One region of the Thauera sp. 27 genome, then DNA from elsewhere that is predicted to be linked to it. Evidence: riboswitches for the same ligand, from Rfam matches in the RefSeq annotation. Region 1 holds a riboswitch; each other region holds the start of a gene.
The links. A riboswitch is a leader RNA that binds a small molecule or an ion and turns the genes downstream of it on or off. The one in region 1 is predicted to bind cobalamin.

Region 2: another riboswitch for cobalamin. It lies ahead of B447_RS15870 (TonB-dependent receptor domain-containing protein); the one in region 1 lies ahead of B447_RS03320 (GNAT family N-acetyltransferase).
Region 3: another riboswitch for cobalamin. It lies ahead of cobO (cob(I)yrinic acid a,c-diamide adenosyltransferase); the one in region 1 lies ahead of B447_RS03320 (GNAT family N-acetyltransferase).

Annotation. Positions count from the first base shown of each region.
Region 1 covers NZ_AMXB01000004.1:150,114-153,339, forward strand. Annotated here, with positions in the region: gene B447_RS03315 (ribonucleoside-diphosphate reductase subunit alpha) at 1-1,243, opposite strand, end outside; gene B447_RS03320 (GNAT family N-acetyltransferase) at 1,356-1,919, opposite strand; cobalamin riboswitch at 2,077-2,278, opposite strand; gene prpF (2-methylaconitate cis-trans isomerase PrpF) at 2,362-3,226, opposite strand, start outside.
Region 2 covers NZ_AMXB01000031.1:37,605-40,830, reverse strand. Annotated here, with positions in the region: gene B447_RS15870 (TonB-dependent receptor domain-containing protein) at 1-1,245, opposite strand, end outside; cobalamin riboswitch at 1,386-1,619, opposite strand; gene cobU (bifunctional adenosylcobinamide kinase/adenosylcobinamide-phosphate guanylyltransferase) at 1,712-2,260, shown strand; gene cobT (nicotinate-nucleotide--dimethylbenzimidazole phosphoribosyltransferase) at 2,316-3,226, shown strand, end outside.
Region 3 covers NZ_AMXB01000012.1:16,013-19,238, reverse strand. Annotated here, with positions in the region: gene cobN (cobaltochelatase subunit CobN) at 1-253, opposite strand, end outside; gene cobW (cobalamin biosynthesis protein CobW) at 255-1,331, opposite strand; gene cobO (cob(I)yrinic acid a,c-diamide adenosyltransferase) at 1,396-2,007, opposite strand; cobalamin riboswitch at 2,165-2,385, opposite strand; gene B447_RS08310 (methyl-accepting chemotaxis protein) at 2,454-3,226, opposite strand, start outside.

The DNA of each region.
Region 1 (3,226 bases):
CCGCCACCGCGGTGTCGTTGACCACCTTCAGGAAGGGAATCACGCCCTGGCTCTGGCCGTTGGTGCCCTTGATGCGGCTGCCGAGCGCACGCACGGCCGTCCAGTCGTTGCCCAGGCCACCTGCGAACTTCTGCAGCAGGGCGTTCTCCTTGATCGACTGGTAGATGTCTTCCAGGCTGTCGGCCACCGTCGTCAGGTAGCACGATGACAGTTGCGAATGCCGGGTGCCGCTGTTGAACAGCGTCGGCGTGCTGCTCATGAAATCGAAGCTCGACAGCAGCTCATAAAACGCAATGGCCTGCGCCTCGCGGTCGATCTCGTTGATCGCGAGACCCATCGCTACGCGCATGAAGAAGGTCTGCGGCAGTTCGATACGGCGCTCGCTGACGTGCAGGAAGTAGCGGTCGTACAGCGTCTGCAGGCCAAGGTAGTCGAACTGCAGGTCGCGCTCGGGGCGCAGCGCCGCTGCGAGGCGCGCAAGGTCGAAGTCGGCCAGGCGCGGGTCGAGCAGTTCGGCATCGATGCCGCGGCGAATGAGGGTCGGCAGGCAGGCGGCATAGCCGAGTTCGGGATCGGCCATGTCGGCCTGGGAGGCCTCATGCCCGAGCACCTCCACGCGGATGGTCGCCAGCAGAAGGCGGGCGGCGACGCGGCCGTAATCCGGCTCGCGTTCGGTCAGTGTGCGTGCCGCCAGCACCAGCGCCTGGCGCATGGCTGCGATGGGTACGCCGTCGTAGAGGTTGTGCAAGGCGTGCTCGAGCACGGTGTCGGCGGACACGCCGTCCAGCCCTGCGCAGGCTTCGCGGCAAGCGGCGAGCAGGGCGCTGCGGTCGAGTGGGCGGCGCGCTTCGCCGTCGACGACGTGCAGCACGGCGAGTGCACCGTCGGTCTGCGCGTGCGCGCCTTGCTCGGCGGCGCGCTCGGCGGCACGACGCTCGCGGTAGAGCACATAGGCGCGGGCGACGTCGTGCTCGCCCGAGCGCATCAGGGCCAGTTCGACCTGGTCCTGGATGTCTTCGATGTGCAGCATGCCGCCGTCGGGCAGGCGGCGTGTCAGCGCGCCCACGACCGTGTCGGTGAGGCGCGCAACGATGTCGCGTACGCGCGAGGAGGCGGCGCCCTGGCGGCCCTCGACGGCGAGGAAAGCCTTGGTCATGGCGACGGTGATCTTGTTGGGGTCGAAGGCGACGACGGTGCCGTTGCGGCGGATGACCTGGAAGGCGTTGAGTTGCACTGAGTCCATCAGTGCCACGGAGGGAAGTCGGTCCACAGTGGGGTCCTCTTGTGAGTAAGTGCGAATGGCAGCCGGTGGCTGAAAGGCGAGGCTTGCGGGTGAGTGGCCGGTACTTGCCGCCTCACGCTGCGGTGCGGCGTTGCGGCTGGGCCGCAACTGCGGCCAGAGGCCGGCCGTTGGCAGGCAGGTCCAGCGTCAGGGGCGCATCAAAGATGCCGCCGGGCCTGCGGAAGCCGGTGGCCGCAGCCATATGCAGAACGGCCGGGCTGATGCTGTGACAGATGATCCGAGTTGCCGGCAGGGTGCGGGCCAGCGCAATCACATGGCCGAACAGCGCGCGCCCGAGGCCTCGCATACGGTAGTCAGGGCTGACGCTGAGACCGAAGTCGAGGGCTCCGTCACGCACGCCGGCATGTGCGAGGGCGATGACGGCGCCTTGTGCGGTGCACAGGCCATGGATATGGTCGCCGGCGAAGTCGAGTGTGCTGACATAGGCCGCGATACCCTCGTCGCGGATGCCGTGGCTGAAGCGCAGCATGCGGTCTTCCGCGTCGAGGCCGAGCAAGTGCGCGAGGATGCGTGGTGCGTCGGGCACGGCGAAGCGGTGCATCGGGCGCAAGGCCGTGGCCGGCAGGTCGGCGGCGAGTGGCTTCAGCTGCTGGGCGGAGCGGGCAGGAGCAGGCATGGCGGAGATCCGGTGCGGGCAGGGCGGATCTCCGACGGACAGGCGTGCGGCGCCATGCGCACGGACGCGCCGTGCGCTGCACTCGAGCCGTCAGGAAAACGAGCAAGTGAAATGGTGTGAGCCATGCCTCTTGTCAGGGACACCCCGCCCCAAACTGTTGAAGGTGATGTGCATGGCAGGTCTCCTGGCTCACGGGTCATCGCCTTGCGCCAGCCTTCCCGGAAAGATTCCAGTGGCAGAGAGGGCGCAGGACTCGCCGATTACAGTTGCGGGGGCAGCTCCGGGTTGAGCGCGCGGGGCGCGGCACCGGATTCCCTTTTAATCCCCCTTGCGGGGGAACCATAAGCGTCGGGGACTCTAATTGGATGCCCGGGGGGTGTCAAGTTGCCGGTCTGTATATAGTGCTCGTTACGTTCTGCTCTACTAAATGTTGTTTGTCGCGTCAGAAAGCGTCGCCGGGCACGCGCACCGCGCCTTCCATCAGCACGCGGGCCGTGCGGCTCATGACGGCCCTGGAGACCTGCCACTCGCCATCGACCAGCCGCGCCTGGGCGCCTACGCGCAGGGTGCCTGAGGGGTGGCCGAAGCGGACCGAATCGCGCTCACCGCCACCGGCGGCGAGATTGACCAGCGTACCGGGAACGGCCGCAGCGGTGCCGATGGCCACTGCGGCGGTACCCATCATGGCGTGGTGCAGCTTGCCCATCGACAGCGCGCGTACGAGCAGGTCGACGTCCCCGGCCCGTATCGCCTTGCCGCTGGCGGCGAGGTAGTCCCTGGGTGGGGCAACAAACGCGATCTTTGGCGTGTGCTGGCGGGTGGCGGCCTCTTCAGGGGTCTTGATCAGGCCCATGCGCAGCGCGCCGGCCACCCGGATCTTCTCGAGGCGTGCGAGCGCTTCCGGATTGCCGTTGATGTCTTCGCGCAGCTCGGTGCCCCGGTAGCCGATGTCCTCGGCGTTGACGAACACCGTGGGGATGCCGGCGCTGATCAGCGTCGCCTTCAGGCTGCCGACGTCGGGCACCTCGAGCTCGTCGACCAGATTGCCGGTGGGGAACATCGACCCGCCCCCGTTCTCGCCAGCGCCGTCCTCGGACGGGTCAAGGAACTCCAGCACGATTTCGGCGGCCGGGAAGGTCACGCCGTCCAGTTCGAAGTCACCGGTCTCCTGCACCTGACCGTCGGTGACCGGGACATGGGCGATGATGGTCTTGCCAATGTTGGCCTGCCAGATGCGTACCGCGCACACGCCGTTCCGCGGCACGCGTGCCGGGTCGACCAGGCCGGCGTGGAGGGCGAAGGCGCCG
Region 2 (3,226 bases), on a different contig from region 1:
CTTGAATGCCTTGCTGACGCCTGCGCTTGCACGCAAGTCGGGCGCAAGCTGATAGCCGTAGGACACCCCGCCGGTAAGCTTGTCCCCGTAGCGGCTATGGTCATCGTGGCGGACATTTGCCTGCCAGCTATGTGGCCCCAGATCGGCAGTCCAGCCCAGGCCAAGAGAGTCGATCTGCACATTTCCCTCGGCGAAGGTCTCGCGCGGGCGCGCCACCTGCTCGAAGCGTTCGACCACGACAAGTCCCGTCCCGATCGGCAGCGCGATGTCGTTCTGCCAACTCAAGGTCTCGTTGGTGCTCTCCCGCCGGGTGATGCCCAAAGGATCCCAGGGCGCGGGCTCGCTGTAGTCCGCACGATCCTCGTCGGTGCGCCCATACGACAGGCGACTGGACCACGACGAGGTCAGGCGGTTACGGACGAATGCGTTGAATACCGAGGTCTTGAAGCTCGCACGGTCATCGAAGTTGCCGCTACCGCCAAAGCTGTCATATTGCACCGTTCCCGACTGTTCAAGGAAGGAAACGCCCACTTCGTGCCCCTCGGCAGGATGGAAGGACAGCGCACCACCATAGCCCTCGTTGCGGTAACGATCGTCATCCGCATCGCGATTGCTGGCGCCCCTGCGGGACGAAAAGCCATCGGTGTTCAGCGAGTTGACGTGAAGGCGGAAGCGCCACCGCTCATCCCCGCCCGACACTGCCAGATCGCCCTGACGCGTATCCCGACTGCCAGCACCGGCATATCCGTCCAGGCGCAGCCCGGGCTCAGCCGTGCGGGTGATGATGTTGATTACTCCGCCAATGGCGTCCGCACCGTAGATCGCACTCGCGGCCCCACGGACGATCTCGATACGCTCTACGTTGTTGAGCGACAGGTACTGCAGCGACGAACCCGACAAGGCCGTGGAGTTGAACGGGACACCGTCGACCAGAATCTTGGTCTGATCCGGTTTCGTGCCCCGCAGGTAGAGGCTGACCGATGCGCCGGGACCACCATTGCGGGCAAACTGGACACCGGGCTGACGGCTAAGCAGATCGACGACGTTGGATGCCGCGGCGCGCTCGATCTGGGCGCGATCGATCACGGTGACGTCGGCGAGCAGTTCGTTGGCCTTGACCGGCTGACGCGTTGCGGTAACGACAACCGTCGGTGCAATGTGCTCCTGAGCGTAGACCGGCACGGCAAGGACTGCCGACGCCAGGCCGCCAACACAGAGGCCAAGTTGGGAATAACGCAGATTCATCGAAAAGACTCCCTGAGCTGCGCAATGCGTCCCCGCATGCGACAAGCCATCCAGCACATGGACGCACCGCGACCCAGGTAGAACCGAAGAGAGCAGAAAGAGAAACCACCACGCCCGTCGCCGCCACCCCGCGGCACATCCGCCATTTCGCGCTCCGGCCGGTCTCCGGGCTCGTGCGCTGTGCCGGCAGAGCCGGACGGATGGATCGCCTTCCCGGGTCGAGGACCCAGTGGCTGCATGACCCACCTTGCGCGCACTTACCGTTGCGGGGGCAGCACAGGCATTGCGGCCTCTTTTGCGAGGGGCCGCGCACCTGTTTCCCGTTTAACCCTGGGCGAGAAACGCCCGTGGGCACCGATAACGCGTTGCCCCTTCCGGGGCAGTCGGCGCGGATGATACCGTACGGGGCGGTATCGTGCACTGCAATAAGATACAGACGTTCCCTACACAAGGACCCGCCAGAACAATGACATGCGAACTGATCCTCGGTGGCGCCCGCTCCGGCAAGAGCCGCGAGGCCGAGCGCCGGGCGGCGGCGTCGGGGCTGGCGGTGACGGTGATCGCCACCGCCGAGGCGCTGGATGCGGAGATGGCTGCGCGCATCCGGCGCCACCAGGCCGACCGCCCCGCCGGCTGGCGCACGGTGGAGGCGCCGATTGCGCTCGCGGACACGCTGCGCGAGGCCTCCGCCCCCGGGCACTGCCTGGTGGTCGACTGCCTGACGCTGTGGCTGAGCAACCTGTTCACCGATGCCCACCACCTGCCCCCGGGCGCGAGCGCCGAAGACTTGCCTGCCTTCCGCCGCGAACGCGACGCATTGCTGGCCGTGCTGCCGACCCTGCCGGGGCACATCATCCTCGTCGCCAACGAAGTTGGCCTGGGGCTGGTCCCCGAGACCGCGCTTGGCCGGCTCTTCCGCGACGAGGCGGGCCGACTCAACCAAGCGGTTGCGGCAGCGTGCCCACGCGTGGTGTTCGTCGCTGCAGGGCTGCCGCTGGTGCTCAAGGACGGCTAAACTCGCGCTCATTCCGTCTGCATCCGGCAGGCCCGCGACCCGGCATCCGTAAATCATGAACTTCCAGCTCTCCCAGCCCGACACCCTGCTCAGCGCCGCCATCCAGCACAAGATCGACCGCAAGACCAAGCCAGTGGGCGCGCTCGGGCGGCTCGAGGCGCTCGCGCTGCAGATCGCACTGGTGCAGCAGACGCCTGCCCCCGAGCTGCACCAACCGCACATCGTCGTCTTTGCCGGCGACCATGGCGCGGCACGCGCCGGGGTATCGGCCTACCCGCAGGACGTGACCTGGCAGATGGTGGAGAACTTCCTCGCCGGTGGGGCCGCGATCAACGTCTTCAGCCGCCAGATGGGGCTGGGGCTGAGCGTGGTCGACGCAGGCGTGAATCATGAGTTCGGCAAGCGCCCAGGCCTGATCGACGCCAAGATCGGCCCCGGAACGGCGAGCTACATCGACCGCCCGGCGATGACGCCGGCGCAGCGCGATGCCGCCCTCGAGCGTGGGCGCGGCATCGCCCATGCACTCGCCGGCAACGGCTGCAACTGCATCGGCTTCGGCGAAATGGGGATCGGCAACACCGCCTCGGCGTCCCTGATCACCCATTGCCTGGTGGGCGCCGACCACGACGCCGAGCTCTACAACGTCACCGGCCGCGGCACCGGGCTGGATGACGCCGGCCTTTTCCGCAAGCGCAGCCTGCTGGCGCAAGCGCTCGAGCGCGGCGGCCGGCCGAGCGATCCGCTGGCAGTGCTGGCCGAGTACGGTGGCTTTGAGATCGCGATGATGGCCGGCGCCATGCTCGGCGCGGCCGAAAAGCGCATGCTGCTGCTGATCGACGGCTTCATCGTCACCTCGGCATTGCTTGTCGCCTACGCCATCGATCCGCGCATCCTCGCCTACTGCGTGTTCGCCCACCGATCGCAGGAGCCGGGGCACCGCGTGCAGCTCGACTTCCTGCAGGTCGA
Region 3 (3,226 bases), on a different contig from region 1:
GGTCGATGACGACCACCCGCGCGTGCTGCAGCACCTCGTCGAGGTAGAGGTCCACCGACGCAGGCTGACGCAGATGCAGGAGGTTGGCCAGGCGCACGCTCGGGAACCCCTCCCCGGGGCAGGCCGCGGCGAGCAGGGCCAGGGTTGTGTCGGCAGCGCTGAGGATGACGATGTCAGCCGGGTCCTGCGCGATGCGCGTGACCACCGAGTCGTCCTCCACGAAGCCTCCGGCCTGTGCCGCCAGCAGGTGCATGTCAGGCGGTCTCGACCGCTTCGGCAACGGCGAGCGCAGCCGCCAGAGCGCTGGCGTCGAGGTCCTCGCCGATCAGCACCAGGCGGGTACGCGGCGTCTCGTCCGCCAGCCAGCGCCGGTCGAAGTAGCTGTCGAAGCGCCGGCCGACGCCATGCACGACCAGGCGCATCGGCTTGCCCGGCAGGGCCACGAAGCCCTTGATGCGATAGATGGTGTGGGCCTGAACCAGATCATGGAGGATGGCAAGCAGGCGCTCGCGATCGACCGCGGGCAGCTCGACCGAGACCGACTGGAAGGCGTCGTGGTCATGGTCGTGGGCGTCGCCCTCTTCATGGTCGTGGTGGCTCGCACGCAGGTGGATGTTGTCCTCGGCGGCAGCGCCCAGGCCAAGGACGAGGTCGAGGTCGATACGCCCGTGCTCGCTCGCGACCACCTTCACTGCAGGTGGCAGTTCCTCGCGTACCAGGGCCTCGACGGTAGCGCGTGCCGTCTCGTCGGCAAGATCGGTCTTGGACAGGATCACCAGATCGGCTGCCGACAGCTGGTCCTCGAAAAGCTCGTGCAGCGGCGACTCGTGGTCGAGGTTGGCGTCGGCTCGGCGCTGCGCGTCCACCGCCTGCGGGTTGGCCGCGAACTGGCCGGCCGCGGCGGCGGGCACGTCCACCACGGTGATCACCGCGTCCACAGTGCAGGCGTTGCGGATCTCGGGCCAGTTGAAGGCCTGCACCAGCGGCTTGGGCAGGGCGAGGCCGGAGGTCTCGATGAGGATGTGGTCGATGTCGTCGCGGCGTGCGATGAGCTCGCGCATCACCGGGTAGAACTCCTCCTGAACGGTGCAGCACAGGCAACCGTTGGCCAGCTCATAGAGCTGGCCAACACGCTCGCCCCCCTCATCCTCGCAGCCGATGCCGCAGCCGCGCAGGATCTCACCGTCGATGCCGAGTTCACCGAACTCGTTGACGATGACGGCGATTCGCCGCCCGCCCGCATGGGCGAGGATGTGGCGCAGCAGGGTCGTCTTGCCGCTGCCGAGGAAGCCGGTGACGATGGTGGCGGGGATCTTGGGGCGAATGCTCATCGGGATGCTCCGGGGGCGCGAGGGTGTGATCGCAGGATGTGTGCGGCAGGCAAGCGCCAGGCGCTCAGAAGTCGATGCCGGCCTGGGCCTTCACCCCGGCCTTGAAGGCATGCTTGCGGTCGGCGATCTCGCTGACCGTGTCGGCCAGGTCGACGAGTTCGGGCTTGGCTGCGCGACCGGTAATGATCACGGTCTGCTTCGGCGGGCGCGCGCGCACCGCGGCGAGCACCTGTTCGGTGTCGAGGTAGTTGTACTTGAGCATGTAGGTGAGCTCGTCGAGCACGACGAGGCTCAGCGCCGGGTCGGCGAGCATGGCGACGGCCTGCGCCCAGGCTTCGTCGGCGGCGCGCTTGTCGGCGTCCCAGTTCTGCGTGTTCCAGGTGAAGCCGGTGGCCATCGCGTGGTAGCGCACGGCGCAGGCGCCCGGGTTGCGCTGCAGGAAGGCCACCTCGCCGGTAGCATGGGTGCCCTTGATGAACTGCACCACGCCCGCTTGCTGGCCATGGCCGAGTGCACGATAGAGGGTGCCGAAGGCGGAGGTCGTCTTGCCCTTACCGTTGCCGGTGATCAGGATGACGATGCCGCGTTCTTCCTGCGCGCGCTCGATGGCCGCATCGACCACCTCCTTCTTGCGCTGCATGCGTTCGTTGTGGCTGTGCTTCCTGTTCTCATCCATCGTTCCGCGCTCCAAGTCTTCCAAGGTGTAAGCGGAGGGCGGAACAATGGCGACAGCATGAACGCGTGCGATACCGCAGAGACTCGGATCGGGCAGGACGCGGGCGGATCATGGATCCGCTCAAGCAGTCGGCACTTGCCCGCACCCCGGGGCACTTACCTGTCTGATCGAGCGGGTCGGTCTTCTGGCTCACCTTCGTCCGGTTGCCATCGCCTTCCCGGAGCAGTGTGCTCCAGTGGCATTGATTGATGGCACCGTCAGGCTTACAGCAGCGGGGGCTGCGCCGGAATGGCGGGCCTATGGCCTCGCTTCACCGGACTTCCCGTTTCACACCCGGATGAGGACTCATCCAGGCGCTCCCGTTCGATACGGGGCGGACTATACGCCGCCGCAGTCCCACAGGGCAAGCCGTCTTGCTGCCGGCATGCCCCATGCGGGTATTCAGTTCAGTCGGCGATGAGGGATTCGGCAGGCACACCGACCCGCACATTGCCCCAGTGCCGGCCACCCACCATGATCGGCATGGCGATGTCGCACAGCACCTCGCCGGTGTCACGCAGATAGGTCTGCAACAACATCGACTCGGTATTGCGCGCCGCGCGCAGCTCGGGTGGGCGGTCGAACTTGCGGCAGGTACGGTTGCCGACCAGATCAGCCTCGTAATTGCCGGTCAACGGCTTGGAAAACTTGCTGTTGTGGGTCGACAGGTAGCTGTCGGTATTGACCGCCACGGCAAACGCTGCGCCTTGCGCGGCATTGAGGCTACCGTCGAGGATGGCCTGGCAGCGGCGGGTGAACTCCTCGCCCCAGCTCACCTTGAACTTGGGCGGGTTGGTGCCGGCCATCGGCGTATAGCGACGATCGAAGACATCGACGTGGTTGGCCGCCATCTGCTCGAGCTGTTCCTGGATGCGGTCGCGGAAGATGCGGGTCTGGTCGACCACCTGGTCAAAGGTCCCGCGGCCGATCTTGAAGCGCGACACCAGTTCCTGTACCGCCTCGGTCGCCTTGGTCAGCCCGACCGTTCGCTGCTCGCTGTCCTGCATCTGCTCGCCAACCTTGGCCGACAGCTGGTTGATGGCGGTGACACTCTCGTGCACGCGGGCATTGGTGCTGCTCAACGACTCCATCGCGCTGGCGATCTGGCTCAGCTGCTGTCCTGTGGCTTCGAACTCGCCGACCATGTGCTCGAACTGACGCGCAGAGCGCTCGACCACCG